Regions from separate parts of the Bradyrhizobium sp. ISRA436 genome, predicted to be linked through region 3. Evidence: predicted binding sites of a transcription regulator. Region 3 holds the regulator's gene; each other region holds the start of a gene.

Region 1 (7,851 bases), 1.5 Mb from region 3:
GGGGCCGGCAGCGTTCTTCTTGGGCAACTCGGCGACCATCGCTTCCGTTGTGATCAGGAGCGCCGCCACGGAGGAGGCGTTCTGGACCGCCGCTCGCACGACCTTCGTAGGATCGATGATACCCTTGGAGACCAGGTTGCTGTACTCGCCCGTCTGCGCATCGAAGCCGTAAGAGTACTGATCCTTCTCCAGGACCTTACCAACCACGACCGAGCCGTCTTCACCGGCGTTGATGGCAATCTGACGGGCCGGCCACGACAATGCCTTGCGCACGATCTCGACGCCGGTCTTCTGGTCGTCGTTCTTGGTGCGCAGACCCTTGAGAGCTTCGGTGGCACGGAGCAGGGCGACGCCGCCGCCCGGCAAAATGCCTTCCTCGACAGCCGCGCGGGTCGCGTGCATCGCGTCATCCACGCGATCCTTGCGCTCCTTCACCTCGACCTCGGTCGCGCCGCCGACGCGGATCACCGCGACGCCGCCCGCGAGCTTGGCGAGACGCTCCTGCAGCTTCTCACGGTCGTAGTCCGAGGTGGTCTCCTCGATCTGCGCTTTGATCTGGGCAACGCGGGCGTCGATGTCGACCTTCTTGCCGGCACCGTTGACGATCGTGGTGTTCTCCTTGTCGATCATCACCTTCTTGGCGCGGCCGAGCATCTGCAGCGTGACGTTCTCGAGCTTGATGCCGAGGTCTTCCGAGATGGCCTGGCCGCCGGTCAGGATCGCGATGTCCTGCAACATGGCCTTGCGGCGATCGCCGAAGCCCGGAGCCTTGACGGCTGCGACCTTCAGGCCGCCGCGCAGGCGGTTGACGACGAGGGTGGCGAGCGCTTCGCCTTCGACGTCTTCAGCGACGATGACCAGCGGCTTGCCGGTCTGCACCACGGCCTCGAGCAGCGGCAGCAGCTCGTTCAGCGAGGAGAGCTTCTTCTCGTTGATCAGGATGTAGGCGTCGTCCATCTCAACGCGCATCTTGTCGGCGTTGGTGACGAAGTAGGGCGAGATGTAACCGCGATCGAACTGCATGCCCTCGACGACATCGAGTTCGGTTTCGAGCGACTTGGCTTCCTCGACCGTGATCACGCCCTCGTTGCCGACCTTCTTCATTGCGTCGGCGAGGAACTTGCCGATCTCGGCGTCGCCGTTGGCCGAAATGGTGCCGACCTGGGCGATCTCCTCGTTCGAGGTGACCTTCTTGGAGTTCTTCTGCAGGTCCGCAACGACGGCTTCGACCGCGAGGTCGATACCGCGCTTCAGATCCATCGGGTTCATGCCGGCGGCGACCGCCTTGGCGCCCTCGCGGACGATTGCAGCCGCCAGCACGGTCGCCGTGGTGGTGCCATCGCCGGCCGCGTCAGCGGACTTGGAAGCGACTTCGCGCACCATCTGGGCGCCCATGTTCTCGAACTTGTCGTCGAGCTCGATCTCCTTGGCGACGGTGACGCCGTCCTTGGTGATGCGCGGAGCGCCGAACGACTTGTCGAGCACCACGTTGCGGCCCTTCGGACCGAGGGTGACCTTCACCGCGTTGGCGAGAACGTCGACGCCGCGCAGCATGCGGTCGCGTGCGTCTACTCCGAATTTGACTTCTTTAGCTGACATAGTTGATTTCCCTGAGTTTCATTTCATCTCACCCTGGATAGGACGCCCGGCAGGCGCTCCTCAGGGGTGAGCGGTGCGAGCAGTGGGTTAGGCGGCCTTCTTGTTGGAAGATATTTCGGTGAGAACGCCCATGATGTCGCTCTCCTTCATGATCAAGAGCTCCTGGCCGTCGATCTTGACTTCTGTGCCCGACCATTTGCCGAACAGCACGCGGTCACCGATCTTCAAGTCGATCGGGATCAACTTGCCAGCCTCGTCACGGCCGCCCGGGCCGACGGCGATGATTTCGCCCTGGGAGGGCTTTTCCTTGGCTGTGTCTGGAATGATGATGCCGCCAGCGGTCTTCTCTTCGGCGTCGATGCGCTTGACAACGACGCGGTCATGAAGTGGACGGAAATTCATACAGTCCTCCTAACTACTTGCACGAGTTGACAATTTTTCGACTGTTAGCAGTCGATGCCGGCGAGTGCTAATGCAGGCGGAACTGAAATAGGACAGGCTTCTTCCGGAGCAAGGGTCTGTAGCAAAAAAATTGGCGCTTACCCCCTACCTAAAGAAGGAGCCCGCCGTTTGCCGACGGGACCTTCCGACCAAAGCCAAGACGATTTTGGTGGCCCCATTATGCCTCGGGCTACGCCCAACCCGGCCAGCAGGTAGCGGGAACGACTTCGAGTTTTCTAAAGGCGTCCTTGGGTCCGGGACTTGCCACCGGTTGGGCTCGCATAAGAACCCTGAAAGATCTCTGACGGCCGGAAACGGCACTGCATCTGAAAGTAGATACTCTTATTCTTCTCAGCCGCAGATCGCAGGCAATGTTGCGAGCAGTTCTCAATCCTCACTATTCTCCCCCCTCGTAGAACAGCTCCAGCGGCAGACCGACTAGAGCCTTGCCGATCCAATCGCGCGCGATCACATTGGAGGGCCCCATCGCGATGGCCGCGCGCGCGTCGCGGAAGGCGCGTTCGATCGGCCCCCGATGGTACCCATAGCCGCCCGTTACCGTCAGAGCCGTGGCCGCGACTTTGTTGGCGACTTCGGCGGCATGCACCTTGAACTCGGTCAGCGGGATAAGGATTTCACTCTGCGGCCTGCCAGCGCGCCACAGCGCGTCCAGTTGGCCCGCGAGTTCGTTGCGCCAAGGCCGCAGCGTCTCGACCAGCACCTTGGCTGCCCCGAGTTCCTGCCGGATCGCTTGGTAGTCCGAAAGACTCTTGTTCCGGTCCCTATGCACGAAGCGTGTGGTGTGCGCGACCGCCGCGTTCAGCGCGCCGCGCGCCACACCTTCCCAGACAGAGCCGAGCCCAATCAAGTAGACGGGCGACACCCCGTCATAGATAATCTCCTTGCCCTGCCCTTCGGCACCAAGCCTGTCGCGTTGTGGTACACGCACGTTGATGTAGCGGATTGCGCCCGAATGATTAGCCTTGACACCCAGCGCATCCCATGGCCGTGACTCAATGCCGGGGGACGTGCCGTCGACGATGAAGAACACGATGTCGGTCTGATCCTTGGCGCCCGGAGTGCGCGTCTGGACCACATAATAGTCGGCTTGGCCCGAGCTAGTCGTAAACGACTTCTCGGCGTTGACGAGATAGTCCTCGCCATCCCGCGACGCTTCGGACAGATTGTACCACCAGTGCCCGCCGGTGGCGCGCTCGCTGGTCGAATAAGTGCCGAGCAGTCGTCCATTGTTCGATTTGAGCCATCGCTCCTTCTGATCGGCGCTGCCGAACAGATTGACGGCCTGCGCCGCGCCGACATGCATCACGTAGACGAGGCCGGTCGATGCATCGACCTGCCCGATCCGACAGGCAGCCTCGGCGAAGTCGATATGGCTGCAGTCGAGCCCGCCGAACTGCACCTCGTTCAGCACGCCGGTCCAGCCGGCGTCCGACAATGCGTGGAGATTCTCCCGCGGAAATCGGCTCTCCTTGTCGTTGCGATCGGCGTTCACCTTTACGGTGGCGTCGATCGCCGCGTCGAGCCGAGCGTAGGCGTCGTCGTCGGCCCTGTGAGCGAAGTTGTCGTTGGTCATGGTCATTCTCCTGTTGGGCAGTGTCAAGCGAGAGCCTGCGTCGGCAACGTTCCGTTAAGATCGCCCCTGCGACGAGCCGCCGAGACGCAGCTCGGCAGCCACGCGGGCGAATACACCGCGAGGGTCTGGAATGTGCACGCGACCCGCGTGCTGGGCCAGCTGCACCACATCGGCAAAGCGCGCACGATACCGGATCCAGCCTTGGCGCGGCGTCCCGTTGGATCGATCACGGCTCGCATTTCGCCGCCACGACTTCAGGCTCGATGTCACCGAGCGCCGCGGTGCTTCGAACGTCAGCGAGATCTCCGCACGCAAGAGCACCGGCCGCAACTGCGCCATCGCCGGACCGCTCGGCCGACAAGCCAGAGAGAGCACCGGCTCAGCAAGACCCCATCTGGCGCAAGACGGTCCGCACTTGCTGCTATCGTCGTCACGTCAACCATTGTCATTCGGCCGCCTGGACGTGCCCGGCCATGTTCGTTTCCAGCGTGCGGACCAGCGGAATGATGCGGCGGCCGAAATATTCGACATCTTCCTGGAAATGCAGGAAACCGAGCAACACGAGGTCAACGCCAACCTTCTTAAGCGCAATGATGCGCTCGGCAATCTGCTCCGGCGTGCCGATCAAATTAGTCTTGAATCCATCGTTGTACTGGACGAGGTCATCGAAGCTTGATTTCGCCCAATTGCCCTGACCTTCCGGCGACGCCTTGCCGGCGTTCTTGACCTCGCGCCCAAAGGCATTGACGGCCTCCGGATCGGCCTTGTCGATGATCTCATTGAGGACGCTGCGCGCTTCGGCCTCAGTGTCGCGCGCGATGGCAAAGCCGTTGACGCCGATTTTGACGGAACGGTTGTTTGCGCGGGCTTTGGCCATGATGTCGTCGACCTGCTTCTTGATCTCCTCGACCGAGTTGCCGTTGGTGAAGTACCAGTCCGATACCCGCGCCGCCATGTCGCGCGCCGCACGCGAGCTGCCGCCCTGGAAGATCTCTGGCAGAGGCTGCGCCGGCTTCGGCTTCAGCGTGTAGTCCTTGAAGCGATAGAAATCGCCGCGGAACGTGAAGCTGTCTTGAGTCCAGATGCCGCGTAGTGCCCGGATGAACTCTTCCGAGCGCCGGTAACGTTCGTCATGATCAAGCCAATGCTCGCCGATTGCCGCGAACTCGCCGCGGAACCAGCCGCTGACGATATTGACCGCGACGCGGCCTTCGGTGAGCTGGCTGATGGTTGCGATCTGCTTGGCCGCAACAGCCGGATTCCATGGTCCGGGAAGAAGGGCCGCGATCACCTTCAGCTTGTTCGTTGCTGCAAGTAGCGCGTGGCTGAAAGCAACAGGCTCGTGCTGAAACTCGGCTCCATAACCGGCCGTGAATCGGATCTGGCTCAGCGCATACTCGAATCCCGCCTGCTCCGCGATCTGCGCCAGGCGGCGGTTATAGTCGATGTCCCATCCGGTTCGCTGCTCGATCTTGCTGATGACAAGACCACCCGAGACATTCGGTACCCAGTAGGCAAATTTGATCGAATCATTGCTGGTGCTCATGAAGGTACCTCAACGGTTTTGGCTGGAGTAGGACGTGACGCTGACGCAACGAAGCACCCATGCTGCCGTGTGCCAGCCGGTTGCGATGCCCCTCGTTCGAGCCGTCGTTAGATGTGATTTACGGGACGGTTGGCGTGACTCAGGTCAGCTGATCGGCGCCGGCGCATGCTTGGTGCGTCAGCAACGGGCCGCGCCGCACGACGTCAACGATGCGACCCATGTTTGAGATTGATCAAGGAGGCCAGAGCAGGTCATCCGCATTCTCCCTCGCAAGCGCGATCGCCGAGCGACTAATACTCTCAGAGAAATCGATCGCGCGCGAGTCCAAGGCGCACTCTTTTCCGTGTGGTCTGGGAAAGCAACATTCTCTTATTCGCGTAGAACGCGTCGTTTATTGCTGCAGCTCTGGTCGCGAGCTTGTTGAGCAATGCGGAACGCCAAGCGCATCCATCCAACGATGCGACCTTCGAACACGGCCTTTCCGAGTGCGATGTTCGCTTTGGCGCCCGCGCATTTGCCGTTGTCGACCCGGGCAGCACACGATCGACCACTTAATCAGTCGCTTTAAGACGCTGCCTCATCGCTTGAACGAAGCTACGGCCGCCTGAGTTCTAGGCGCTCGAATGCGAATATCGGGGTTTGATCGTTTGCGCACCGTTTAGCGGAGCTGATATCGCCGCGGCGGCAATTACGTTGCCGACAATGCGCTGCATCAGTCCTCGTTCTGGATCGTTTCAATGGTCAGGGTTGTATTCCATGTATTCGAGTCCATGGGTTACGCTTTCGTTGTAGGTTGTTCTATTCAAGGCCCGTGCAAGCGGCGCCGAGCGCGTAAGCGCGCAGGCTCCGCGAAGCACAATTCCCTTGATACGATCCCGTGCTCTGCGTAAGATTCCGAAGGCCCCGAATTCGAGCGGGGCTTTTTGTTGGCGACAGCCGCACCTTGTCGCGCTAGGGTGGCGTACGGTCTCGCCTGTGGTAGGTCGATATCGCAAAGGCCCCGATTGGATGCGGGGCCTTTTGTCATTAAAGGCTTCTGATCCTGGGAATAGGCCTGATGAAGAACCTTAGACTACTGATCGGGGCAGTGACGGTGACAGGGGCGCTGTTCGTTGTTGGTGACCTTGCCCCCAAGTTTTATCCAATCCTGAGTTCGCCCTGGCAGTTGGATTTGCCCGGTTGGGCGGTGGTAGCGACGGGAGCTGGCGCGGAGCTCTCGGCATAGCGCAGCGCCAGATCCCGGCGCGGGTGACAGGTGAAGGCGAACTCGGAGGGTGTCTTCCATCCGAGCTGCGAGTGTGGTCGTGCATCGTTGTAATCGGCCCGCCAGCATCCGAGTGCGACGCGAGCCTGGGCCAGTGACGTGAACAGCGTCTCGTTCAGCAATTCATCCCGCAGCCGACCGTTGAAGCTCTCGATGAAGGCATTCTGCATGGGCTTGCCCGGCGCGATATAGTGCCATGCGACGCGGCTCTGATCGGCCCATGTCAGGATGGCGTTGCTGGTCAGCTCGCTGCCGTTGTCGCTGACCACCATCTTCGGCTTGCCGCGCTCGATCACCAGCCGGTCCAGTTCCCGCGCCACCCGGATGCCGGAGAGCGAGGTATCGGCGACCAGCGCCAGGCACTCGCGGGTGCAGTCATCGACCACGGTGAGGACGCGGAAGCGGCGGCCGTCCGTGAGCTGATCCGACACGAAGTCGAGCGACCAGCGCTCATTCGGCGCCATCGGCACCGTCATCGGGGCTCGGGTCCCGATTGCCCGCTTGCGGCCGCCACGGCGGCGCACTGCAAGCTTCTCCTCCCGGTAAAGCCGGAACAGCTTCTTGTGGTTGACCCTATAGCCCTCCCGCTTGAGCAGGACGTGCAGGCGCCGATAGCCGAAGCGGCGGCGCTCCTGGGCGATCGCCTTCATACGCTGGCGAAGGCCGCCATCGTCCGGCCGGATCGTCTTGTATCTCATGGTCATGCGGCAGCAGCCGATGGCTTTACACGCCCGCCGTTCGCTCATCCCGTGGGCATCCATGAGATGGGCGACAGCTCTCCGCTTTCCCGCGGGCGTCACCATTTCTTTCCCAACAGATCCTTCAGCGCCGCATTGTCCAGCATGGCGTCTGCAAGCAGCCGCTTCAGCCGCGTGTTCTCGTCCTCCAGCGTCTTCAGCCGCTTAGCCTCCGAGACCTCCATCCCGCCGAACTTGGCCTTCCATTTGTAGATGCTGGCGTCGCTGACGCCGTGCTTGCGGCACAAATCGGCGACCGAAACGCCGGCCTCATGCTCCTTTAAAATCCCGATGATCTGCTCTTCCGAAAAGCGGCTGCGCTTCATGCTCTGGTCCTTGTCGTGGGCCAGAACGAATTTCAAACTGGATTAAGCCCGTGGGGCAAGGTCATTGGCAGCTTGGCCGAAGGCAGGAAGACTGCGTTTGCGATTTGGAGTTTATCAGCCGTGCCGCTGGCCGCCCTGTTCTATTCGGTTCGACGACGAAACAGAGTTGTCTATGGCTTGATCGAAATGATTGCGGCAATAGCCGCGCTCTTCTTCCTGTTCCTGCGCTTCGACCCCGGTGAGCTTACAGTCGAGCTTATTGCAGCGCGAACTGTTGCCATCTTGGCCACGGTTTACGTCATGGTACGGGCATTGGATAATATCGGTGAAGGACTAAGGCCTGG
Region 2 (7,851 bases), on a different replicon from region 3:
GTTGAAATCTTCCTGGGGGGCGAGCGTATCGCCGCGCACATGCGCGGCAGTGGCAACGGGCGGCACACGACGATCAGCGCCCACATGCCTTCCAGCCACCGGCGCTATGGCGAGTGGACGCCGGCAAAGATCCGCAGCGAGGCAAGCCGGATCGGCCCGATGCTGCGCCTGCTGATCGACCGGATCATCGAGGATCGGCCGCATCCCGAACAGGGCTATCGTTCGTGCCTGGGGATCATCCGGCTTGAGAAGCGCTTCGGCGCCGAGCGCCTCGAGGCGGCCGCGCTGCGTGCGATTGAGATCCAGGCTCGCAACTACCCAAGCGTCAAATCGATCCTCGAGAAGGGGCTCGATCGTGTTGCAACGCCCGCGTCCCCCGAGCGCGAGCCGATCCTACACACCAACATCAGAGGCTCGGACTATTACCACTAAAAGGGAAGAAAATGCTGACACACCCCACACTCAACTTGCTTACCCGGCTCGGCCTTACCGGCATGGCCGAGGCCTTTACGAGCCTCGCCGACAACGAGGAGGTCCACGGTCTCGCTCACGCCGAATGGTTGGCGTTGCTGCTGGACCATGAGGCGACCTGGCGTAACAACCGGCGCCTAGCGCTTCGTCTTCGCAAGGCAAAGCTGCGTCATCATGCCGTGCCCGAGGATATCGACTACCGCGCACCCCGTGGGCTCGACCGCCGCTTGTTCGACATGCTGCTCAAGGGAGACTGGATCAAGAACCACGAGAATTGTGCCATTGTCGGGCCAACCGGCGTCGGGAAAAGCTGGCTTGGCTGTGCGCTTGGTCACAAGGCCTGCCGGGACAACCACTCGGTACTTTACACCCGGCTGCCGCGGTTGTTCGAAGAACTGGACCTTGCCCGGGGCGACGGCCGACTCACTTCGCGGATGAAGAGCATCGCCGCGGTCGAGCTCCTGATTTTGGACGATTGGGGCCTCCAGGCCATCGACGCCAATGCCCGGCATCATCTGCTCGAAATCCTTGAGGACCGCTACGGCCGTCGATCAACACTCGTCACCAGCCAGCTTCCAATTGCCAAATGGCATGAGCTCATAAACGACCCAACTTACGCTGATGCCATACTTGATCGCCTGCTTCACAACGCTCACAGGCTCGAACTGAACGGTGACTCCATGCGTCGCCCGCCGGTTCTTCCTCGGCCTTGACTACATCGTCGGCCCGATGACGACCGAGACTGCGGCCCGCGAAGCTGACCGGCCGCTACGGCACTGTTGGGGGTGCGCGGCCAGTCAGCTTCGCTCCATCGAGCGACACCAACGTGATCTCTTCGGCGGCCGCTTGACCACGGGCCAACGATAGTGCCAATTGCCTTTAACGATCGGGTGCTTCACATGCGCGCGATCAGATTGGAACGCTGCGCGGCATCCGATTGGAATAACTGCGCGCGATCATCGGAATCCGCAAATCTCTCCGAGACAGACCTGAATCGGCTTCCAATAATCCGCGCCGATGAGATCTGCGAGCCCGGCGGAAAACACCGTCTTGCTGATCCCGGTATCCTCTGCCCGTGATTACGATCCGCTGATTCATCAGAAAGTCATCCACGTCTCCTCGACTAACGCATCAGGCATGTCGGATACGTCATCCTCTCTGACATTGAGCGTCGGGAAAAGTCGCAGCCATACCGTTCCCGCCGGCACAGGTGGGGGCCGTTTTCCACGGATGTCAAAGCCACGAACCTGAAGGGCAGAAGCGAGCCCCATCACATGCGCATTGTCATCGACAATATAGGCGAACGATCTGTGAGTTCGATGGACACGAGCAGGCCGCACGGCGATCTCCCGAGCAATTGGCCAGACCCCGCTGCCGCTCAGGCTCCTCGTGTAGCGTTGCGTGCTGTACGTTACGGACAGATTCGCTGCTTTGAGGCGTCATCAATTCCGCTAATGTCTATAATGTAAAGTTGTGCATGGACCTGCTGAAACAGCGCGGTGCTCATGTTGAGCGCGCGAACGCGCTGCAAGCCAGGTTCATTTTCTTTCATGACGTCCTCTTTCCCGGAGCACCTTGGGTGGTCTTTCGACTGCACCGACGCTCGCGGGGTAAACGCGCAGAGTTCGGACGATAAGGTCTCTGTAGAGAGCTCTTGCCCGATACAATGTCCCATCTTTTGGCAGACGCGCGCTCTTTCTCATCCGAGGAGCTGCGGCCATGTCTTCTGGGGTGCAATTGAGAGTGTTTCATGCTTGATCTTTTCTCTGTCGGCTTCCTGGCACTGGCCGTAGTTGGCCTCGTGCTGCTTGCCCTGCCTTCGATCGACCCGAGCAATCGTGAATGAGGCGTTTGCCGGCGCTGGAGCGGCGCCGACTGACCGTCAGTGATCACTTGAGAGCCTGAAGGCTCTACGAAGTACGGCGCGTACCGCCATGGCACAAAACAGGCTTACGAATGCATGTTGAGTCCGTTCCGTACAAAAGTATGGACGGCGATAACGAACCGAACCTGTCAACACAGCGATGCGAGACGCGACGTAGTCGTCGTTGCCGAAGCGGAACGAAGTCCGGTTTAATCGAGCGTGAGAACGTGTCGTCTGAGGCCTTGCCTCCCGCCAGGGTTTTGTGATCAAGCAAGAAGGTCGCTTCGTTGGCGAAGGGGGAGCCTTGTGGCTTACGAAACTCTTGCGCCAGGTGCGCAAAGGCTAAAGCTGTGGGGAGCAATCGCCGTGCTGCTGTTCGGCCACGAAGCCATAATAGAACGTGGCAAGCCGTCATGCCGTAGACATGAGCTAAAGAGGTGACTCGTGCAACGCGGAAAAGTCGGGTCGTGCGGCCCATTCAGCTATCACCTGCCAACGCATTTATGCACCCTGCTGCCTTCGTGACGACCAGATCGCCAACTTTCAAAGTATTGATTGCCGCCGAACTCGCGCGCATCGAGGCCCAAATCGTGAATACGCCACACGGGCCAGAGCGTGACAAGCTTGACCGCAAGTTGCATCGGTTTAGGACTGCGTTCAACGTCGATAGCTGGGTGTGTCCGATCGACTTAAATCGTCTGAATAGCAAGTGCCAGTGAAAGCCGCCTAGCGGCGTCAGGCTCTTTGTTTGCGTCAGTATTGCTGGTTTACGCGGCCTGTGCGGACGTCTGCGAATGATTGCTTATTCGTTTTCTGTAGTCTTGCGCTCTCGCAGCGTCATGTTCAGCAAATAGACGCTGATCCCGACGAGGAGTGCGAAAGCCCAGACCGCCCAAACGGCGAATCTCAAATGCACGGCCACCGGAAGGGCGGCTGCCGCCATGCACAAACGACCCAGTAGCCTCGGACACATGATGCACGCCCAACAAGTGCGACGCAACGTCGCGACTGAAATCTGGGAGCCGATGATACGAGCGCACTCTTACACGAAGCTGACGAGACGGTCGCTCGGTTCGATCGTGGGCTCTTTCCGTTCGACGATGTTTAGTATTGAGCAAAGCAGCGTCGCAATATGGCTTCGAGAAAGTGAAACATTCGTAACAAAAGGAGCGGTCAGTTGCGTACAACCCTGGGCGGGCCACGACGTGATCATAAGCTCAGTTGTGACGCGGGAGTAACTCCTGGCTGCTCCACCAAGCGTCCGCTATTCTCGTCGTCCGGCCACGTTTCGCATCGAGGTGCCATGGCAGATGCAAGGATCGAGAGCGAGCAACAGACGGCGCTGCTGCAGCGCGGCTTGCGGCTCGAGTGCACAACGCGCGGTTGCAACGTTGCGGGCGCCGTGGTCGTGGATCGCAGGCGCGATCGCTCGCGATCGCCGGCTTTAGGTATGGACTCGCTCATCGAGATATTCGCCTCGACCATCGTAGTCTGAAAGCTTGGTCGCATGTCGGGCGCAAGGCACACGCTCAGCACTTGCATCGAGACCCCTCCGGGTTCCTTCGCACGGTTGGTGGTCGATGGCGTCGACCACAGTCCGGGCAAGCACCGCGAGGTTTGGCTGACTCACAACAGAACTCTGCTGCCGACCAATCGTTCCAGCCAAGTAAATCCCGTATGTCAGCGATTTCAACTCGATAGTTGTTCTCTCAGCGCTAACCAAAACATTGGGGGCAATGCTGCCGAAGAAGCAGATGAAATGCTTCACACGGTTCGAACGGACGTGACGCTCGGGGCGCGCGTAATGCGAGCCTGGTGTCACGTGGCAGAAAGATTGCAAGAACAAACAAATACCCCGGCATTGCTGCCGGGGTTTTCGCGGTTCGCGTGACGCGATTGGATCAGAAGTCCATTCCACCCATGCCGCCCATGCCGCCGCCAGGCGGCATTGCGGGCCCGGCGGCCGGCTTCTTCGGCAACTCGGCGACCATGGCCTCGGTGGTGATCAGGAGCGCCGCCACGGAGGACGCGTTCTGGACTGCGGCTCGCACGACCTTTGTAGGATCGATGATGCCCTTGGAGACCAGGTTGCTATACTCCCCGGTCTGTGCATCGAAGCCGTAAGAGTACTGATCCTTCTCCAGGACTTTGCCGACCACGACCGAGCCATCCTCGCCAGCGTTGATCGCGATCTGACGAGCCGGCCAGGACAAGGCCTTGCGCACGATCTCGACGCCGGTCTTCTGGTCGTCGTTCTTGGTGCGCAGGCCCTTGAGCGCTTCGGTGGCACGGAGCAGGGCGACGCCGCCGCCCGGGACGATGCCTTCCTCGACTGCCGCGCGGGTCGCGTGCATCGCGTCATCAACGCGATCCTTGCGCTCCTTCACCTCGACCTCAGTCGCGCCGCCGACGCGGATCACCGCGACGCCGCCGGCGAGCTTGGCGAGACGCTCCTGCAGCTTCTCACGGTCGTAGTCCGAGGTGGTCTCCTCGATCTGCGCCTTGATCTGGGCCACGCGGGCGTCGATATCGGCCTTCTTGCCGGCGCCGTTGACGATCGTGGTGTTTTCCTTGTCGATCATCACCTTCTTGGCGCGACCGAGCATCTGCAGCGTGACGTTCTCGAGCTTGATGCCGAGGTCTTCCGAGATGGCCTGGCCGCCGGTCAAGATCGCGATGTCCTGCAGCATGGCCTTGCGGCGATCGCCGAAGCCCGGAGCCTTGACGGCCGCGACCTTCAGGCCGCCACGCAGGCGGTTCACGACCAGGGTGGCGAGCGCCTCGCCCTCGACGTCCTCCGCGACGATGACCAGCGGCTTGCCGGTCTGCACCACGGCCTCGAGCAGCGGCAGCAGCTCGTTCAGCGAGGAGAGCTTCTTCTCGTTGATGAGGATGTAGGCGTCGTCCATCTCAACGCGCATCTTGTCGGCGTTGGTGACGAAGTAGGGCGAGATGTAGCCGCGGTCGAACTGCATGCCCTCGACGACGTCGAGTTCGGTCTCGAGCGACTTGGCTTCCTCGACCGTGATCACGCCCTCGTTGCCGACCTTCTTCATGGCGTCGGCGAGGAACTTGCCGATCTCGGCATCGCCGTTGGCCGAAATGGTGCCGACCTGGGCGATCTCCTCGTTCGAGGTGACCTTCTTCGAGTTCTTCTGGAGGTCCGCCACGACGGCTTCGACCGCGAGGTCGATACCGCGCTTCAGATCCATCGGGTTCATGCCGGCGGCGACCGACTTGGCGCCTTCCTTCACGATCGCCTGGGCGAGCACGGTCGCCGTGGTGGTGCCGTCGCCGGCCGCGTCAGCGGACTTGGAGGCGACTTCGCGCACCATCTGGGCGCCCATGTTCTCGAACTTGTCCTCGAGCTCGATCTCCTTGGCGACGGTGACGCCGTCCTTGGTGATGCGGGGAGCGCCGAACGACTTCTCGAGCACCACGTTGCGGCCCTTCGGACCGAGGGTGACCTTCACCGCGTTGGCGAGAACGTCGACGCCGCGCAGCATCTTGTCGCGCGCCTCGACGGAGAATTTGACTTCTTTAGCTGACATAGTTGATTTCCCTGAGTTTCATTTCTTCCCACCCTTGGCGGGGCGCCCGGCAGGCGCTCCTCAGGGGTGAGCGGTGCGAGCGGCGGATTAGGCGGCCTTCTTGTTGGAAGACACGTTGGTGAGAACGCCCATGATGTCGCTCTCCTTCATGATCAACAGCTCCTGGCCGTCGATCTTGACCTCGGTGCCCGACCATTTGCCGAACAGCACGCGGTCGCCGACCTTGACGTCGATGGGGATCAGCTTGCCGCTCTCGTCGCGGCCGCCCGGGCCAACCGCGATGACTTCGCCCTGGGAGGGCTTTTCCTTGGCAGTGTCGGGAATGATGATGCCGCCGGCGGTCTTCTCTTCGGCGTCGATGCGCTTGACCACGACGCGGTCGTGCAGCGGACGGAATTTCATGCAGTCCTCCTAAGCATTTGCATGAGTTGACGATTTATGGATTGCTAGCAATCCATGCCCGCGAGTGCCAGTGCAGGCGCAACTGAAATAGGACAGTGTTGTTCGGGAGCAAGGGTTTGTAGGGCGCCTGCTCCGACAAACACCGTACGAAACGGACAAAGTAGTGCAACGAAGTCATCAGGACGTAGATGCTGGAGGATGAAGACGCGTATCGAGTGCGAACGCTTCCTGAATGTGCCGCTGCTACGCGCCTTTCGCCTTGGTCGGGTCGTAGATCAGATTCAAGCGTTCACGTGCCGGATTGAGACGCCAGGCTGTCGGCCGCCCCCTATTGCGAGCGCGCTCGACGTTCGTGGTCTCGCTCTCGCTGCCTTTCGGGCAAGTGACGCAGATGATTCGCGCGGTCTCGCTGCGGCTCGTGTTCATCAGATCGACGATGTGATGGAGCTATTGCAAGCTGGCGGCAGCACCAAGGAGGGCATGTGGGAGCGGGCCGGCGATGCGCGAGCGCGCGGCGACGGTAATCAAGATGGTGAAGAACAACACGCCCTTCATGAATCTCTAGATCGCTCAGTGGATCACGGACACGCTGATCTTCCATCGTCTGCAGGAATGGATCAATCCGGGTTACCTGCAGCGCGCCGAGCAATGAGCAATGGCAAAAGGACCTCGACGGCACGCATTTCCTGCTCGCGCCGTCGAAGGTTGATTGGTGGGGACGGGGAGGGCGCCGAGCTCTTAGCGCTTGCGCTTGGTTACCTCGAAGGCCTGCTCGACCAGCCGGCGAATCGCTTCGAACCGGGATGGAAATAGCCTCATCACACCGACCCCTGACGCTTTACCAGACCGTCGAAAACGTTCGCCGAGCCCTGCAGGACAAGCATCGCAATCGACAAGATAGCGAACGGGAAGCAGAGCAGTGCGGCTTGTCTATCACGCCGTTCGCCGACCTCGTTCATGACATTCCCATGCACGACCACACTCGCAGCTAGGACGGAAAACGCCTTCGAGTTCGCCTTCACCCCGCAGCAAAAGAGGCAGCAGCATCGCTTTGAACATGCAGGATTGGGGCGCATCAATGATTGCTTAGTTTATCGCTGGGAGGAGTCTCAACCGGAACAGCAAAGCCAGATTTTACCCGATCTAATACGACCATCGTCTTGAAGCATTTGATGTCGGGATTCTTATAGAAGAAGCATCTGGTGAACTGCTCATAATCCTCCATGGTTTGTGCAGTAACGTACAGGACAAAGTCAGCATCGCCAGTAACATAGAAACCGTTGACGACATCAGCTGACGATTTGATGTCCTTCTTAAACCTATCAATGATATCCGAACGCTCCCGCTCCATTGTAACAAGTACAAGCATTTGGATTGGTCTTCCAACGGCCTTCGGCGAAACGATTGAGACATCGGCCTCAATGATGTGTTCCGAGCGGAGCCGCTTCAACCGTCGTTGGCACGCGGTGGCAGAAAGCCCCGCCATTTCGCCGATCACCTCGGAAGTCAGACGGTTGTTCTTTTGCACGATCTCGAGGATGCGAGCGTCTATCCGATCGTATT
Region 3 (7,851 bases):
CGCCGCCACGTGCTCTGCCTTCGCTGCCGACGTGGTGTTTCCGCCGGGCGCACATGTCGGGATGAGGCCGCTGGTCGGCCTTGCCCGCGCGAAGACGTTCGTCGGTTTCGAGACTGAGGACCAGAGCGTGAAGGTGCTGATCGCGGATCTGCCCGCGGCTGCCTATGGCGAGGTGGTCAGCGCCTTCAAGGCAAATCCCGGCGGCAGCGGCGGGATCAAGCCGGAAAGCCTCGAGACGCCGGCCGGGCTCGGCTACTACACTATCGAGAGCGCGCGGGACGGCGCCACCAATGTGCGGCGCTATTCCATGATCCTGCCGGGGCCGACCTTCTCCGGCTATGTCGCGGTCCAGGTGCCCGAGAATGCCGCCAAGATCTACACCGATGACGCCATCCGGCAGATGTTCGCCTCCGCCGTGATACGCAACGAGGTGCCGGTCGACGAGCAGCTCGGCCTGATGCCGTTCAAGGTCACCCAGCTTGCCGATTTCAAGAACGTCCGCATGGTGGCGCCCGGCGCGGCGCTGATCCTGGCCGACGGCGACGAGAAGAGCGGCTTCGAGGCCAAGCCTTTCATGATCCTCGGCGTCGTCGCCTCGACTGCGGCCTCTCCCGATGACCGCGGCCGTTTCGCCCAACAGGTCGCCACCACCATCCCCGGCGTTCGTGACGGACGCATCACGATGTCCGAGCCGATCCGGATCGACGGCCAGCCGGGCTACGAGACCCGGATCGACGCAACCAGCGGCAAGGACAATACGCCGGTGACCATCGTGCAGTGGCTGCGGTTCGGCTCGCAGTCATCGATGCGCATCATCGGCAGCTCGCCGCGCACCGACTGGGAGAAGGCGTTCCCGCGCTTCCGCGCGGTGCGCGACGGCGTCGAGCCGCGGGGCTGATCGCGCTTCTCGCAAGGCGCGCCGACTGCCCTCGACGCCCGCAAGGCCGGCTTCGAAACCTATGTGGTGGAAGACGCCGCGGCATTGACACCCAGGGGTCGCTGGCCAAGGCTTGGTCCGATATGGACAAGGCCGGCGTCAAGCGCCTCCAGTCGTCCGACATCGCGTAAGGTCTTTTTGCCTGCCGCGACCTCGAAGGAGATCTCTGGGGCTTCGGCACTTATTGGCCGAAGGCCCATGAGAAACCGCCGGCATGACGCCGCGGCGATCGCAAGCTGCACCGCTTTCGTCCGCGCCCTGTCCAGGTTCGGACGATCAGGCCGTGAAATCGGCAGCCGGGGCGGCCTTGGCGCCGCCCTTGGAAACGCCCACGAGCGCCGGACGCAGCACGCGCTCGCCGATCATGTAGCCGGCCTGCACGACCTGCACCACTGTACCTGACGGCACCGACGGGTCGGGCACTTCGAACATCGCCTGCTGGAAATTCGGATCGAACTTCTCGCCGATCGGATCGAATTTCTTCACGCCGTTCTTTTCCAACGCGTTGAGCAGCGAACGCTCGGTCAATTCGACGCCTTCGATCAGCGCCTTGAGGCCGGGATCCGCGGCTTCCTTGGCCTCGGCCGGCACGGCATCAAGCGCGCGCTGCAGATTGTCGGCGATCTCGAGCACGTCTCGGGCAAAGCCGGTAATGCCGTAGGTCTTGGCGTCGGCGACCTCGCGGCGGGTGCGCTGACGGAGATTCTCCATCTCGGCCAACGTGCGCAGCGTCTTGTCGTGCGCCTCCGCCAGTTCCTTGGCCAGCGCCTCGGCCGATCCAACCTCGGGCTCATCAGGCATGATGTAGGGCTTGGAGACCACAGGCTCACCCGTCGGCGCCGGATTCTCGGTATTGTCATTCGTCCGGTTCGGATCGGTCATGGCTTGCCTTCTCGAAAACTCGCGTCGATTCAAATCTTGGGGATTGGTTAGGGGGATATCGTGCTTTGGGCAGGGAAAATCAAGCGTCCTTCCGCCCTCCGGTCAGCCGCCCAGGATCTTGCTCACGATGCGCGCGGCGTAATCGACCGTGGGAATCACCCTGGCGTAATTCAGCCGTGTCGGCCCGATCACGCCGAGGACGCCGACGATCCGGCCCTGGGCGTCGCTGTAAGGCGCCATGATGGTTGAGGAACCCGACAGCGAGAACAGCTTGTTCTCCGAGCCGATAAAAATCCGCACCCCCTCGCCGCGCTCGGCGCGCCCGAGCAAATCGATCACGCCGCGCTTGGTCTCGAGGTCGTCGAACAACGATTTGATGCGCTCCAAATCGTCGAGCGCATGCAGATCCTCGAGCAGATTGGCATGGCCGCGCACGATCAGTTGCCGATCCTCGTTCTCGCCGCCGGACCAGCTCGCGATTCCGGCCGCGACGACCTTTTGCGTCAGCTGATCCAGTTCGGCGCGGCTCTGCGTCAACGCGGTCTCGAGCTCGAGGCGCGCTTCGGCCAGCGTCCGGCCGCGGATCCGCGCATTGAGGAAATTGCTCGCCTCGGTCAGCACGGAAGACGGAACACCCGGCGGCAGCGCCAGAACCCGGTTTTCGATCTGGCCGTCTTCGCTGACCAGCACGACCAGCGCCTTCTCCGGCTCCAGCCGCACGAATTCGATGTGCTTCAGCCGCGCATTCGACTTCGGCGTCAGCACCACCGCTGCGGCGCGGGTCAGGCCCGACAGCCGCATCAGGGCTTCCTCCAGCGCGGCCTCGACCGTTTGCGCGCGGCCGACGGAGGCAAGCTGGGTCCGGATCGACTGCCGCTCGTCCTCGGTGAGATCGCCGACCTGCATCAGCGCGTCGACAAAGAAGCGCAGACCGAGTTCGGTCGGCAGCCGGCCGGCGGAGGTGTGCGGCGCGTAGATCAGGCCGAGTTGCTCGAGGTCCGACATCACGTTGCGGACCGAGGCCGGCGACAGCGGCAAGGCGATCAGGCGCGAGATGTTGCGCGAGCCGACCGGCTCGCCGGTCGCCAGATAGCTTTCGACGATTTGACGAAAAATGTCGCGTGAACGTTCGTTGAGCTGGGCCAGCCCGGCATGCGGTGCGATCAACCCTATCGGATCGTGGTGAGCCACGCTCTACTCCCTCACATTGCCCCCTAATTTGTCGATCCGGGAGGCCGGTGACAAGCATGCATTCGGCATCCGATACCGGGGCCAAAAACCCTTGCCGCTGCCCCTTCCCCCTCCTACAAGCACGGCCAGCCATTTTTCTCGGATTTTTGGAGGACTTCATGCGGCCAAGCCGCCGTGCGCCCGATGAACTGCGTCCCGTGTCGCTGGAACGCGGCGTCGTCAAATATGCCGAGGGTTCCTGCATGGTGAAGTTCGGCGACACCCATGTGCTGGTGACCGCCACGCTGGAGGAGCGGCTGCCGCCCTGGCTGAAGGGCCAGGGCCGCGGCTGGGTCACCGCCGAATACGGCATGCTGCCGCGCGCCACCCTGGAACGCACCCGCCGCGAGGCCTCCGCCGGCAAGCAGGGCGGCCGCACCGTCGAAATCCAGCGGCTGATCGGCCGTTCGCTGCGCGCGGCCATCGACCTTGAGGCATTGGGCGAGCGCCAGATCACCGTCGATTGCGACGTGATTCAGGCCGATGGCGGCACCCGCACCGCCTCGATCACCGGGGCCTGGGTGGCGCTGGCTGATTGCATCAACTGGATGAAGGCCCGCAACATGCTGAAGGCCAACGTGCTGCGCGACAATGTGGCGGCGATCTCCTGCGGCATCTATCAGGGCACGCCGGTGCTCGATCTCGATTATGCCGAGGATTCCGAAGCCGAGACCGACGCCAATTTCGTCATGACCGGCGACGGCCGCATCATCGAGGTGCAGGGCACCGCCGAGAAGACTCCGTTCTCGCAGGACGAATTCCTGGCGTTGATGGCGCTGGCGCGCAAAGGTGTCGCGCGTCTGGTCGACTTGCAAAAGATCGCGGTGGCGTAGACAGATTGGTCATGCACCGCCGAATCACCGGAAGGCTCGTGATCGCCACCCATAATCCCGGCAAGCTGGCCGAGATGCGGGAACTGCTGGCGCCGCACGGCGTGGAAGCGGTGTCGGCCGGCGAGCTCGGCCTCGCCGAGCCCGAGGAGACCGGCGACAATTTTCGCGCCAATGCGGCGATCAAAGCGTCCGCGGCGGCCAAGGCGACGGGATTGCCAGCCTTTGCGGATGATTCCGGCCTCGTGGTCGACGCGCTGGACGGGGCGCCGGGCATCTATTCGGCGCGCTGGGCCGGCGAGGGCAAGGATTTCATGGCCGCGATGACGCGGATCGAGCGCCTGCTGCAGGAGCGCGGCGCCACCACTCCCGAACAGCGCAAGGCGCATTTCGTCTCGGCGCTGTGCGTGGCCTGGCCTGATGATCATCTCGACGAGGTCGAGGCCCGCGTCGATGGAACCCTGGTCTGGCCGCCGCGCGGCACCGCGGGCTTCGGCTACGATCCGGCTTTCCTGCCCGACGGATACACACGTACATTCGGCGAGATGACCAGCATCGAGAAGCACGGCCTGCCGCCGCTCGGGCTCGGCCTGTCGCATCGCGCGCGCGCCTTCGTGAAGCTCGCGGAGATCTGCCTTGAGCCACGCTGAACGAGCAGCCTTCGGCGTCTACGTGCACTGGCCGTTCTGCCTGTCGAAATGCCCGTATTGTGATTTCAACAGCCATGTCCGGCATGCGCCCGTCGACGAGGAGCGCTTCGTAAGCGCATTTGCCCGCGAGATCGAGACGACGGCCGCGCGTGTGCCAGGACGCGAAGTCTCCTCAATCTTCCTCGGCGGCGGCACGCCCTCGCTGATGCAGCCGCAGACCGTCGGCGCGGTGCTCGATGCGATCGGCAAGCACTGGCAGGTGGCGCGCGATGTCGAGGTCACGCTCGAGGCCAATCCGACCAGCGTGGAGGCGACGCGCTTTCGCGGCTATCGCGCAGCCGGCGTCAACCGCGTCTCGCTCGGCGTCCAGGCGCTGGACGATGCATCGCTGAAGGCGCTGGGGCGCTTGCACACGGCGCGCGAGGCGCTCGATGCGGTTGCGATCGCGCGATCCGCGTTCGACCGTTATTCCTTCGATCTGATCTACGCGCGTCCCGACCAGACGCCGCAGATGTGGGCGAGCGAATTGAAGCAGGCAATCTCGGAAGCAGCCGAGCATTTGTCGCTCTATCAGCTCACGATCGAGGAAGGCACGCCGTTCTTCGGACTGCACGCCGCTGGCAAGTTGCAGACACCGGATGAAGCGACCGCACGCGCGCTCTATGATGTGACGCAGGAGGTCTGCACCCGCGAAGGCTTGCCCGCCTACGAAATCTCCAATCACGCCCGCATCGGCGCCGAGTGCAGGCACAACCTCGTCTACTGGCGCGGCGAGGAATATGCCGGCATCGGCCCCGGCGCGCATGGCCGGCTCGACATCGATGGGGTGAGACACGCGACCGCGACCGAGAAACGGCCCGAGGCGTGGCTGATGCGGGTCGAATCAAGCGGGCACGGCGTCATCACCGACGATAGCCTCAACAGCGAAGAACGCGCCGACGAATTCCTGTTGATGGGACTGCGGCTCGCCGAGGGCATCGATCCCAAGCGCTATGCGGCGCTGTCAGGTCGTCAGCTCGATCCGCACCGCATCGCCATGTTGCGCGAGGAAGGCGCGATCGAGGTCGATGCCGACGGGCGGCTACGGGTGACGAAGTCTGGCTTCCCGGTGCTCGACGCCGTCGTTGCGGATCTTGCCGCTTAGAGCGCTTTTGAGCGAGGTGGCCTAGGCGCCAAAGCTCTTCGGCGAGCCGGCAACCGCGGTGCTGCCACCCGACGCCACCTTCATGACGGCAAGGCCGCGCTCATTGGTTCCGTCGGAGCGGAAGCGGAACAGGCCGTCGATGCCGGCAAAGCCGGAAGGATTGGTCAGCGTTTCCGGTGCGAAGCGCTGTGCACCTTGCGTGCGGGCCAGTGCCGCAACCAGTGCGACGGCGTCATAGGCAAGCGTGGCCGTGCGCACCGGCTCGCCGCCGAACTTGGCGCGGTAGCGGCCCGCGAAGCTGCGGAAGCCGGCCGGATCGGGCGCGGCATAGAGGCCGCCCTGCAGCCCGGGGCTCGCGAACACGCGCGGATTGTCCCACAGCCCCGTGCCGAGCAACTGGATGTTGTGCAGATTGGCGCCGGCCGCGGTCAGCGCGTCCGCGGTGGCGACGACCGAATCGCCGTCATCGGCGAGCATGAGTGCATCGGCCTGGCCGAGCGCCTGCGCCAAGTTCCGCGCCGGCGTCGCCCGGTCGGCACCGTATTTCTCGAATGCGACGATGCGACCGTTCTTGTGGCTCACCGCCTGCTTGAACGCGGCCTCGACCACGTTGCCGTAAGCGTTGTCAGGCACCATCGCTGCAAAGGAGCGCTTTCCGATACCAGACGCATAATCGACGATGCGATTGATATCGGACTCCGGCAGGAAGCTGAGAAGATAGACGCCGCGCCCGGCGACGCTCGAGTCCGTCGAGAACGCGATCAGGGAGGTTCCGCGTTGGCGCGTGAGCTGCGCGGCGGCCGGCACCGAGCCCGCGAACAGCGGCCCCAGAATGATCTCGGCCCCCTCGGACAGCGCCTGCTGGGTTCCCTGCGCCGCGCCCTGCGGGCTGCCGCCATCGTCCTTGATCAGGAGCTGGATGTTCGGATTCTGAAATTCCGCCAATGCCATCTCGGCGGCGTTGCGCATCGACTGCGCAGCGACGCCGGCATTGCCAGCCGCCGACAGCGGCAGAACCAGCCCGACCTTGACCTGCCCCGTTCCGATCGCCTGCGGCTGCTGCGGCGGTCCCGCGGGCCCGGCCTCCGGGGTCGAGAACTGGTTGAGGGTTTGCTGGACGCCCGAGCAGGCCGACAGCAGCGGCGCGCCCATGATGAGGCCAAGCGCGGTCCGCCGGGTCGCGCCCGACGGCGGGGACTTGCGGTGATGCGGGCCTGCCATCGTCTCTCTTCTCTTGACCGACCGTGATCGGCCAGGATTCCATTCAGCCTCGATGAGGCCGGTGGATTCAGGCATATTGTCGGCGAATAGTTAACTAAAACAAAAGGATTATGGCCTCGCCAGACCTTGCCGGGAGGCTCCCGTTTCTTGGCTCGGCCGCGCTCAGCCACCGCCGCTGCCGGTGTAGCGCAAGCACCGCCGTCCCTCTAGATTGTCATTATGCGCGCAAAAGCTAGTTCCTTGTACGGCCCGGAGGCCACCGCGGGTTCTTCAAACAGAACCTTTTCCGTCGGTGGCCAGATACTGGCGGCCCCCAAGGCGGCTCCGGGGCTGCATCTGGTGGCGACCCCGATCGGCAATCTCGCCGACATCACCCTGCGCGCGCTGGAAACGCTTGCTGGTGTTGACATCATTGCCTGCGAGGACACAAGGATTACGCGCCGCCTGACCGAGCGTTACGCGATCGCCGCCGAGCTGCAACCCTATCACGAACATAATGCCGCGCAGGCGCGACCGAAGATGCTGGCGCAACTGGCGCAAGGCGCCTCAATCGCGCTGGTTTCGGATGCCGGCACGCCGTTGATATCAGATCCCGGCTTCAAGCTGGTGCGCGAGGTCTGCGCCGCCGAGCATCGGGTGATCGTAGTCCCCGGCCCATCGTCGGTGCTGACCGCGTTATCGGTCGCGGCGCTGCCGACCGACCGGTTTTTCTTCGAAGGATTCCTGCCCGCGAAGGAGCACGCGCGCCGGACGCGGCTCAACGAGCTCGCCAGGATCGATTCGACGCTGGTGATGTTCGAATCCGGCAATCGCGTTCAGGAGAGCTTGCGCGATCTCGCCGCGATCATGCCTGGACGCGACGCCGCAATCTGCCGCGAGCTGACCAAGCTGCACGAGGAAATCACGCGCGCACCGATCGCCGAGCTTGCGGAGGCCGCGGATACGCTGGAGACGCGC
Region 4 (7,851 bases), 2.7 Mb from region 3:
GGCTCACCCCGAAGAAGTATCAGTCGGGGCAAACCGACTACACTGCCCGCATCAGCAAGATCGGCGACGCGTCGGTGCGGGAGGCGCTGTACCAGGCCGCCCACGTCATGCTGACCAAGCCGGTCAGGAACTGCTCGGCGCTGAAGAGCTGGGCCATGCGGCTTGCCAAACGTGCGGGCATGCGCAAGGCCAAGGTGGCGCTGGCGCGCAAGCTCGCAGTCATCCTGCATCGGATGCTGGCTGATGCGAAACCCTTCAATCCGATGGCCCACGCAACCTAAGGAAGGAGCCTCAACCGATCTGGGCAGGCCACGACACCAGGCCTTCCCCGAGCGAAGTCCCTTTGCCGGGACGACGGATCCGGTCAGGCCGCCATCCGGGAAGTCGGTTCACAACCACGCTTCCGTAGATTGGCCGGCCGGCTCCTCAATGCACCCCATCAGGCGACGGCCACTGCGCCGATCCCGTACAGAAGCAAGTGCCCGGCAAGTGGACCACGCAAAAAGGGATTGACTAACCAAGGCCCGTTACAGAAGCCCGGATGGAGCGAAGCGCAATCCGGGGGAATCATCATAGTGTGTACGATTCCCGGATTCCGCGAAGGCTGTCACCGGGCGCGACATCCGCGCGACCCGTTGGCTCCATCCGGGCTACGAGATCACGCCGTCAACTCTACCGTCTTGAAATCCGCCGGCAGGATCACTTCCAGCAATTCGACGTCGTCGGAGTAGTCCAGGATCATGTGCCGGAGGCGCGGCGGCTGGGTCCAGGCGCTGCCCTGCGTCATCAACGTCTCGCCCTCGCCTTCCATGTAGGTCTTCACCCAGCCCTTGAGCACGTAGACCATCTGGAACTCGACGTCATGATAATGCAGCTTCGACACCTCTTCCGGATTGCACGGACCCTGCAGCCGGATCACATGCGCCTGCGCCAGCCCGTGCGTGGCATCAGCGATGCCGAGGTCGCGATACTTGGCATAGGCGCGCAGTCCGTCAGCCCTGAAATCCTCCTCGCGGTGGTGGCTGATGGCAACGCGCTGCTTCGGCCGCGCCTTGGGCTTGGTCTTTGTGGTCGTCTTCCTGGCGGTCGAGACGCGGCCCTTCGACTTGATGGTCTTGCGCGCCGAGGGTTTGGCGGCGCTCCCGAGCCCGGTCCATTTCTTCCTCACCGCGGTCTTGGCCGCTGGTCTTGATGCCGGCTTTCGCTTGGCCATTGTTGGTTACCTCCCGTCTTTTAATCGGATGAGGGTAGCACAAAAGCCTGTTGGGGGATGGGCGAAAGCATCGGGTCGCGCGAACGTGCATGCGCTCCCTCAAGCGCGCGGCCAAGCGGCGGCGCCGGCGCGATTACGCCGTGGTCCCCTCCGCCGTCAATGCAGCCGGAAGACGCCGTCGACGGCGCGCAGCTCCGCGGGCCTGACCAGCCTGGAGTGCGCGACCGTCACCGAGAACAGCGGCCCCTCGAGCTTCTCCTGCCAGAAGGCGAGGAAATCCTGCAGCGCCGGGAATTTCGGGAAGAGATCGTAATTCTGCCAGACGTAGGTCTGCAGCAACGAGGGGTGATCCGGCATCCGATACAGGATTTGCGCCGTTGTCAGCCCATACCCCAGCAACTGCTTCCGGAAGTCGTCGGAAACAACCCCACCAACACGCGAGACCATGCCAACCTCCTGTGACGGAGCGCATGTGCGCGTGGTGGCCGACCTGCCGGGGCCACCGCCGGCAAAGATGCGCTCACATGAGAGAAATGTGACGCACGCGACTAACCGATCTCAAGCCTAAATGTTTAACGGGTTGTTGAAATTTCTCGCGCTGGCAGCAGCTTACCGCAGGTGCTAATACCAGTTGGGCGACCTCCAAGCCGTCATTAAGCATGACCGGCGATGCTGGCAGACGCCCCGTCCGAGTGCCAATTTTTCTGCTAGAAGCCCTTGCCCAGTGCCCGCGACTGGCCTATCTCCATTTCGGCCAGGTTGGCACTCGCTGGCCTGGACTGCCAACTCTCCAAAATTCTACAACATCTGCAAATGTTTAGGAGGACTGCATGAAATTCCGTCCGCTTCACGACCGCGTCGTGGTCAAGCGCATCGACGCCGAAGAGAAGACTGCTGGCGGCATCATCATTCCGGACACTGCCAAGGAAAAGCCCTCCCAGGGCGAAGTCGTCGCCGTCGGCCCGGGCGGCCGCGACGAGGCTGGCAAGCTGATCCCCATCGACGTCAAGGTCGGCGACCGCGTCCTGTTCGGCAAATGGTCGGGCACCGAGGTCAAGATCGACGGTGAAGACCTGCTGATCATGAAGGAAAGCGACATCATGGGCGTGCTCGACGTCCCCGCTTCCAAGAAGAAGGCCGCTTAAGCGCCCCTCTCCCTCCCTGGTTAAATCTCTCAAGGAAAAACTCAGATGGCAGCTAAAGAAGTCAAATTCTCCGTCGAGGCGCGCGACAAGATGCTGCGCGGCGTCGACGTTCTCGCCAACGCCGTGAAGGTCACCCTCGGTCCGAAGGGCCGCAACGTGGTGCTCGAGAAGTCGTTCGGCGCTCCCCGCATCACCAAGGACGGCGTCACCGTCGCCAAGGAGATCGAGCTCGACGACAAGTTCGAGAACATGGGCGCCCAGATGGTGCGCGAAGTCGCCTCCAAGTCCGCTGACGCAGCCGGCGACGGCACCACCACCGCGACCGTGCTCGCCCAGGCGATCGTGAAGGAAGGCGCCAAGTCGGTCGCCGCCGGCATGAACCCGATGGACCTGAAGCGCGGTATCGACCTCGCGGTCGAGGCCGTGGTGGCGGACCTGCAGAAGAACTCCAAGAAGGTCACCTCGAATGAGGAGATCGCCCAGGTCGGCACCATCTCGGCCAACGGCGACGCCGAAATCGGCAAGTTCCTCGCCGACGCCATGAAGAAGGTCGGCAACGAGGGCGTGATCACGGTCGAGGAAGCCAAGTCGCTCGAGACCGAGCTCGACGTCGTCGAGGGCATGCAGTTCGACCGCGGCTACATCTCGCCCTACTTCGTCACCAACGCCGACAAGATGCGCGTTGAGATGGACGACGCCTACATCCTCATCAACGAGAAGAAGCTCTCCTCGCTGAACGAGCTGCTCCCGCTGCTCGAGGCCGTGGTGCAGACCGGCAAGCCGCTGGTCATCGTCGCTGAGGACGTCGAAGGCGAAGCGCTCGCCACCCTCGTCGTCAACCGTCTGCGTGGCGGCCTGAAGGTTGCGGCCGTCAAGGCTCCGGGCTTCGGCGATCGCCGCAAGGCCATGCTGCAGGACATCGCGATCCTGACTGGCGGCCAGGCCATCTCGGAAGACCTCGGCATCAAGCTCGAGAACGTCACGCTGCAGATGCTCGGCCGCGCCAAGAAGGTGATGATCGACAAGGAGAACACCACGATCGTCAACGGCGCCGGCAAGAAGGCCGACATCGACGCCCGCGTGGCCCAGATCAAGGCGCAGATCGAGGAGACCACCTCGGACTACGACCGTGAAAAGCTGCAGGAGCGTCTCGCCAAGCTCGCGGGCGGCGTCGCGGTGATCCGCGTCGGCGGCGCAACCGAAGTCGAGGTGAAGGAGCGCAAGGATCGCGTTGATGACGCGATGCATGCGACCCGTGCGGCCGTCGAGGAAGGCATCGTTCCGGGCGGCGGCGTCGCCCTGCTCCGTGCCTCCGAGCAGCTCAAGGGCCTGCGCACCAAGAACGACGACCAGAAGACCGGTGTCGAGATCGTGCGCAAGGCGCTGTCGGCGCCCGCTCGCCAGATCGCGATCAACGCCGGTGAAGACGGTTCGGTGATCGTCGGCAAGATCCTGGAGAACAAGACCTACAATTACGGCTTCGACTCCCAGACCGGCGACTATGCCGACCTCGTCAAGAAGGGCATCATCGACCCGACCAAGGTCGTGCGCACCGCGATCCAGAACGCTGCCTCCGTTGCCGCGCTGCTGATCACCACGGAAGCGATGGTCGCCGAGCTGCCGAAGAAGGCCGCTGGCGGTCCTGCGATGCCTCCGGGCGGCGGCATGGGCGGCATGGACTTCTGATCCAGCCTCTCAAGGCAATCCACGAAATGCAAAACCCCGGCAGCGATGCCGGGGTTTTTGTTTGCGGCAAACCGGGTGCTTGCCGCAGCGCAGCCAGTGGTGGGCCCCGCACAACCTTACGCTGAAGCGGGGAGTCCGCTGGCGCTCACGATGTCCACGCTATACACAGCCACGCCGGTAAACATACCTTGGTCTGAGTTGACAATTTCAAAAAAATTATTGGCGAGAGTCGCAAACCGAACCGACAGTCCCACTTTCGTCCCGCACAGTAGGGTCGGGACTGGATCAAAGCTGCTCACCTAGAATCTGAACCGAACACGGAGCGTCCGCTCTCGTGACGCGAGCGAGCGTTGCGAGAAACGCTTTCGCTTGAGAAGGGAACTGCGTCTTGAGTGAAACAGAAATGAAAGTCACAGTGAACGGCACGACTATCTTCGGCATGCCGTTGTCGAGCTTCCCGAAGATCACCTTGCCCGGCATGATCGGCGATCTTGCCGAACAGGGTTTTGCCCGCGCCCGGGCCGCCTCCGAACAGATGACGGAGACGTTGGGCGAAACGTATTCGCACAATGCGCGATGCGCGGCCGACTACGGGCTCAAGGTGTTCGAAATCTCATACGCCAATACCGCCTCCGCGCTCGATTTCTTCGTCCATCTCGCCGGCAGCAGGTCAGCAACCGATGTCTTGGCCTTGTCTACCGAGCAAACCCGCAAAGCCTTCGATATGGCATCCGACCAGAACAAGGAATTGTGGGCGCTTGGCCAGAAGCTTGCGACGGAAATGGGTGAGCCGGTCAGGAAGCATTTCGGCAAGGTTCTCCACCAAGCCGGCTAAAAAAGCGGCGCTCAATTCACATCGAGGATTCGTTTGAGGAGGGATCCGGCCGGTTGGAGAAGCCCAGTGACGAGCATGCAGCCCCCACTGCCCGATGCTCTGTCAGAAGCCACAGGTGCGCGATGCCCCCCAACTGGTCGCACCGACAAGAGGCGCAATCCAACCGGCCGGTGCTTTTCTGCAAAAAACAAAAAGGCAATCTCGAGGGAGGCTCACATGGGCATGCTCATGGTCAAATGTCCGCAAACCGCACACGCGATTCCCACCGGCATCAAAACCGATCGCGAAAGCTTTGGACGTAGCACGGTATTCTTCTCGCGCACACCTTGCCCATTCTGCCGCACCGATCACGCCTGGTTCGCGCGGGACGCCTGGGTCGCTGAGCCGAGCATCCGCGTGCGGCGCCGGCTCACCGGCCTGAAGGTCGACACAGACTATTGATGATCGCGATGGAGGGACACCATGGGGCGCATGCAGACCTCGACCGAAACATCCGCCTGGCTGCTACAGGCCAAGGATTTTCTCGACGAAGCACGACGGCTGAAGCCCGGCCCGGAACGCAATGAGTTGCGCCAGACGGCGAAGGTGCTGCGCGAGATTGCGAAACTCGAGACGGCATCCGAACCCGCACGGGAGCCTGATCGGCGGCGGAGGAGCTGATCGCGCCGAAAGGGGCTCACACCGCGTCGTCCGCTTCGATTTCCGGGATGCACGGATCGTCAGCTCGAGTCGCCGCCCGAGATCGGATCTTGTGGTCCGAGAAGATCTCCTCGGCTTCGAGACGCATGACGCGGTGGCATTCGCACGCCACCGCCGATAGCCGCGACCGGTCGATCTCGATCCGGCCTCGTTGATCGGACCTGATCGCGCCGCGCGCGCGCAGATTGCGCATCAACAGCGTCACCGTCGTTCGTCGCACACCGAGGATCTGCGACAGCGCCTGCTGGGTCAGCGGGAGGACGTCGCTGTCGACGCGATCGCGAAGCTGGAGCAGCCAGCGCGCCATGCGGGCTTCGACCGGATGCAGCGCGTTGCAGGCCGAACCGAGCTGAAACTGTATCAGCATCGCCCTGAAGTGACTTTGGATCGCCTGCCGGATCGCGGGACTGCGGCCGAAGGCCGTGTAAAATCGTGACGCAGGAATCCGCGAAGCGGAGCCCGCCGCATGGACGACCGCGGTAATGGCCGACGCTGACGACCCGAGCACCGAAAGACTGCCCACGGCCCCCTCGCGCCCGATCACGCCGGTGGCAACGGTGTGTCCGTCCGCCATTTCGATCATGAGCGAAATGGCGCCGCTATATGGAAAGTAGACATGATCGATTTGGTCACCCGCCCGCGAGATCACCGTGTCCTGCTCGAGCGCAACGCCCTCCAATTCGGGCCTCAGCAGATCGAGGTCCGCTGCCGGCAGGGATGCAAGAAGGCGATTACCGATTCCGCCGGGAGGACTCACTAGCGGGGCCCCGTAGTGAGGCGACGCGCAACGAGAACCAACTCACTCAGATACACTCTCAAAAAACAACTCCAAACGCTTGGCCAGACGGAATTTCTGTACGCAGCATTTTCGGGAGTTAGATGCAGAAATGCGTGGCCGGACGCAACAATAAAATGCGCGTGAGTCTTATGGTAGCACTGCGGGAACCCGGAAGTTCCAATTTCCGGAGATGGCGATGCTGCGTGCGATCGATGCGGATGTCGCACGTCTCTGAACCGCATCGGCTAGATCGTGCGCAAGGCGTGGGCAGCACAGGACTTCTGATGCGCAGGGTCAGGCAATTGTGGAAATGCGCTCATGCACAACGTGACGTAAGTGCCGCCCGTGTGCGACATAGTCGAGCGTCTTACGACCCAGATCATTCCTCAGAGGCCCGCGCCGGCGGGCTTCGACTCCCGGACCGGTGAATTGCCGACCTCGTCAAGGAGTGCATCATCGACCCGACCAAGGTCGTGCGCACCGCGATCCAGAACGCGGCCTCGGTTGGCGCGCTTCTGATCACCATCGAGGCGATGGTCGCCGAGCTGCCGAAGAAGGCCGCTGCCGGCCCCGCAATGCCTCCAGGCCGCGGCATGGGCGGCATGGACTTCCGATCCAGCCTCTCAAGGCATCCACGATGAGCGAAACCCCGGCAGCGATGCCGGGGTTTTTGTTTGGAGCACAGAATGCCTGCGCCTGGACGCCGGGAAGGTCGTTGCTCCAAAGCCTGCACTTCGCCAATGATTGCCTCGAGTCTGGGCAGCTTTCGAAGGCGAGACGCTTTGACGAATGGCAACGGCAAATCTACAACAGGCAGGGAAGTACCCTTGTGCCTGCGGCATGCAGCTTTCCGGACTACCGTACCGGCAAGCGCAAAATTCCGCGGCACAAGCAGTACCCCATTGGAATTGTTACGGATCGCAAGCTGCCACTGACAAGCTGCCAAGAGGCCCTGACTTGGATATCGACAGTTGGCTTCACAGCATCGGTCTGGACCGATATGCGCAGATATTCCGAGAGAACGCCGTCGACCTCAGCGTCGTCCCTTATCTGACCGATGAAGATCTGGAGAAGCTCGGCGTGCTGCTCGGGCACCGCCGCAAATTCCTGCGGGCTGCCGCCGAACTCGGAGCCGTCGACAAGAGCGCCTCCCCCGTTGCGCTGACGGCAACCGCTCCACCTCGCAAGCATGATGCAGCCGAGCGCCGTCAACTCACGATCATGTTCTGCGATCTTGTAGGCTCGACCGCGCTGTCGACGCGACTCGACCCCGAGGATTTGCGAGAGGTCATCGGCGCCTACCAGAGCTGCTGCGCCGACATCATCACCGGCGCGAAGGGTTTTGTCGCCAGATATATGGGCGACGGAGTCCTCGCCTATTTCGGTTACCCCCAGGCGCACGAACATGACGCCGAACGCGCCGTCAGGGCGGGCCTGACGCTGGTCGAGGCGGTGCCGAAGCTCGCCTCGCCGGTCGGCGACTCCTTGCAGGTCC

The links. The regulator HrcA, encoded in region 3, represses chaperone genes, less so after heat shock. The targets are predictions, from matches to a motif close to GTTAGCACTCNCNNNNNGNGAGTGCTAAC.
Region 1: a site for HrcA is predicted at 2,045-2,073, ahead of MTX23_RS28860 (co-chaperone GroES). Genes of this name have one in related genera too.
Region 2: a site for HrcA is predicted at 6,332-6,360, ahead of groES (co-chaperone GroES). Genes of this name have one in related genera too.
Region 4: a site for HrcA is predicted at 1,972-2,000, ahead of groES (co-chaperone GroES). Genes of this name have one in related genera too.

The regions. Positions count from the first base shown of each region.
Region 1 covers NZ_CP094519.1:6,206,820-6,214,670, forward strand. The annotation lists gene groL (chaperonin GroEL) at 1-1,599, opposite strand, end outside; gene MTX23_RS28860 (co-chaperone GroES) at 1,687-2,001, opposite strand; gene MTX23_RS28865 (acyl-CoA dehydrogenase family protein) at 2,438-3,634, opposite strand; gene MTX23_RS28870 (hypothetical protein) at 3,689-3,973, opposite strand; gene sfnG (dimethylsulfone monooxygenase SfnG) at 4,080-5,180, opposite strand; one part of gene MTX23_RS28880 (IS3 family transposase) at 6,318-7,258, opposite strand; one part of gene MTX23_RS28880 (IS3 family transposase) at 7,258-7,507, opposite strand; gene MTX23_RS28885 (hypothetical protein) at 7,523-7,851, shown strand, end outside.
Region 2 covers NZ_CP094520.1:231,028-238,878, reverse strand. The annotation lists gene istA (IS21 family transposase) at 1-432, shown strand, start outside; gene istB (IS21-like element helper ATPase IstB) at 444-1,184, shown strand; partial or broken gene MTX23_RS36040 (AAA family ATPase) at 1,461-1,569, opposite strand; partial or broken gene MTX23_RS36035 (8-amino-7-oxononanoate synthase) at 1,569-1,794, opposite strand; gene groL (chaperonin GroEL) at 4,237-5,886, opposite strand; gene groES (co-chaperone GroES) at 5,974-6,288, opposite strand; gene MTX23_RS36020 (hypothetical protein) at 6,487-7,101, shown strand; gene MTX23_RS36015 (hypothetical protein) at 7,107-7,247, opposite strand; gene MTX23_RS36010 (Lrp/AsnC family transcriptional regulator) at 7,364-7,851, opposite strand, start outside.
Region 3 covers NZ_CP094519.1:170,302-178,152, forward strand. The annotation lists gene MTX23_RS00780 (hypothetical protein) at 1-898, shown strand, start outside; partial or broken gene MTX23_RS00785 (nicotinamidase) at 917-1,068, shown strand; gene grpE (nucleotide exchange factor GrpE) at 1,214-1,819, opposite strand; gene hrcA (heat-inducible transcriptional repressor HrcA) at 1,922-3,010, opposite strand; gene rph (ribonuclease PH) at 3,169-3,882, shown strand; gene rdgB (RdgB/HAM1 family non-canonical purine NTP pyrophosphatase) at 3,894-4,529, shown strand; gene hemW (radical SAM family heme chaperone HemW) at 4,516-5,673, shown strand; gene MTX23_RS00815 (penicillin-binding protein activator) at 5,695-6,894, opposite strand; gene rsmI (16S rRNA (cytidine(1402)-2'-O)-methyltransferase) at 7,114-7,851, shown strand, end outside.
Region 4 covers NZ_CP094519.1:2,894,205-2,902,055, reverse strand. The annotation lists gene MTX23_RS13605 (IS110 family transposase) at 1-281, shown strand, start outside; gene MTX23_RS13600 (cupin domain-containing protein) at 659-1,213, opposite strand; gene MTX23_RS13595 (usg protein) at 1,370-1,660, opposite strand; gene groES (co-chaperone GroES) at 2,044-2,358, shown strand; gene groL (chaperonin GroEL) at 2,404-4,044, shown strand; gene MTX23_RS13580 (hypothetical protein) at 4,330-4,524, opposite strand; gene MTX23_RS13575 (phasin family protein) at 4,523-4,879, shown strand; gene MTX23_RS13570 (hypothetical protein) at 5,096-5,320, shown strand; gene MTX23_RS13565 (hypothetical protein) at 5,351-5,539, shown strand; gene MTX23_RS13560 (Crp/Fnr family transcriptional regulator) at 5,556-6,227, opposite strand; partial or broken gene MTX23_RS13555 (hypothetical protein) at 6,762-6,997, shown strand; gene MTX23_RS13550 (adenylate/guanylate cyclase domain-containing protein) at 7,314-7,851, shown strand, end outside.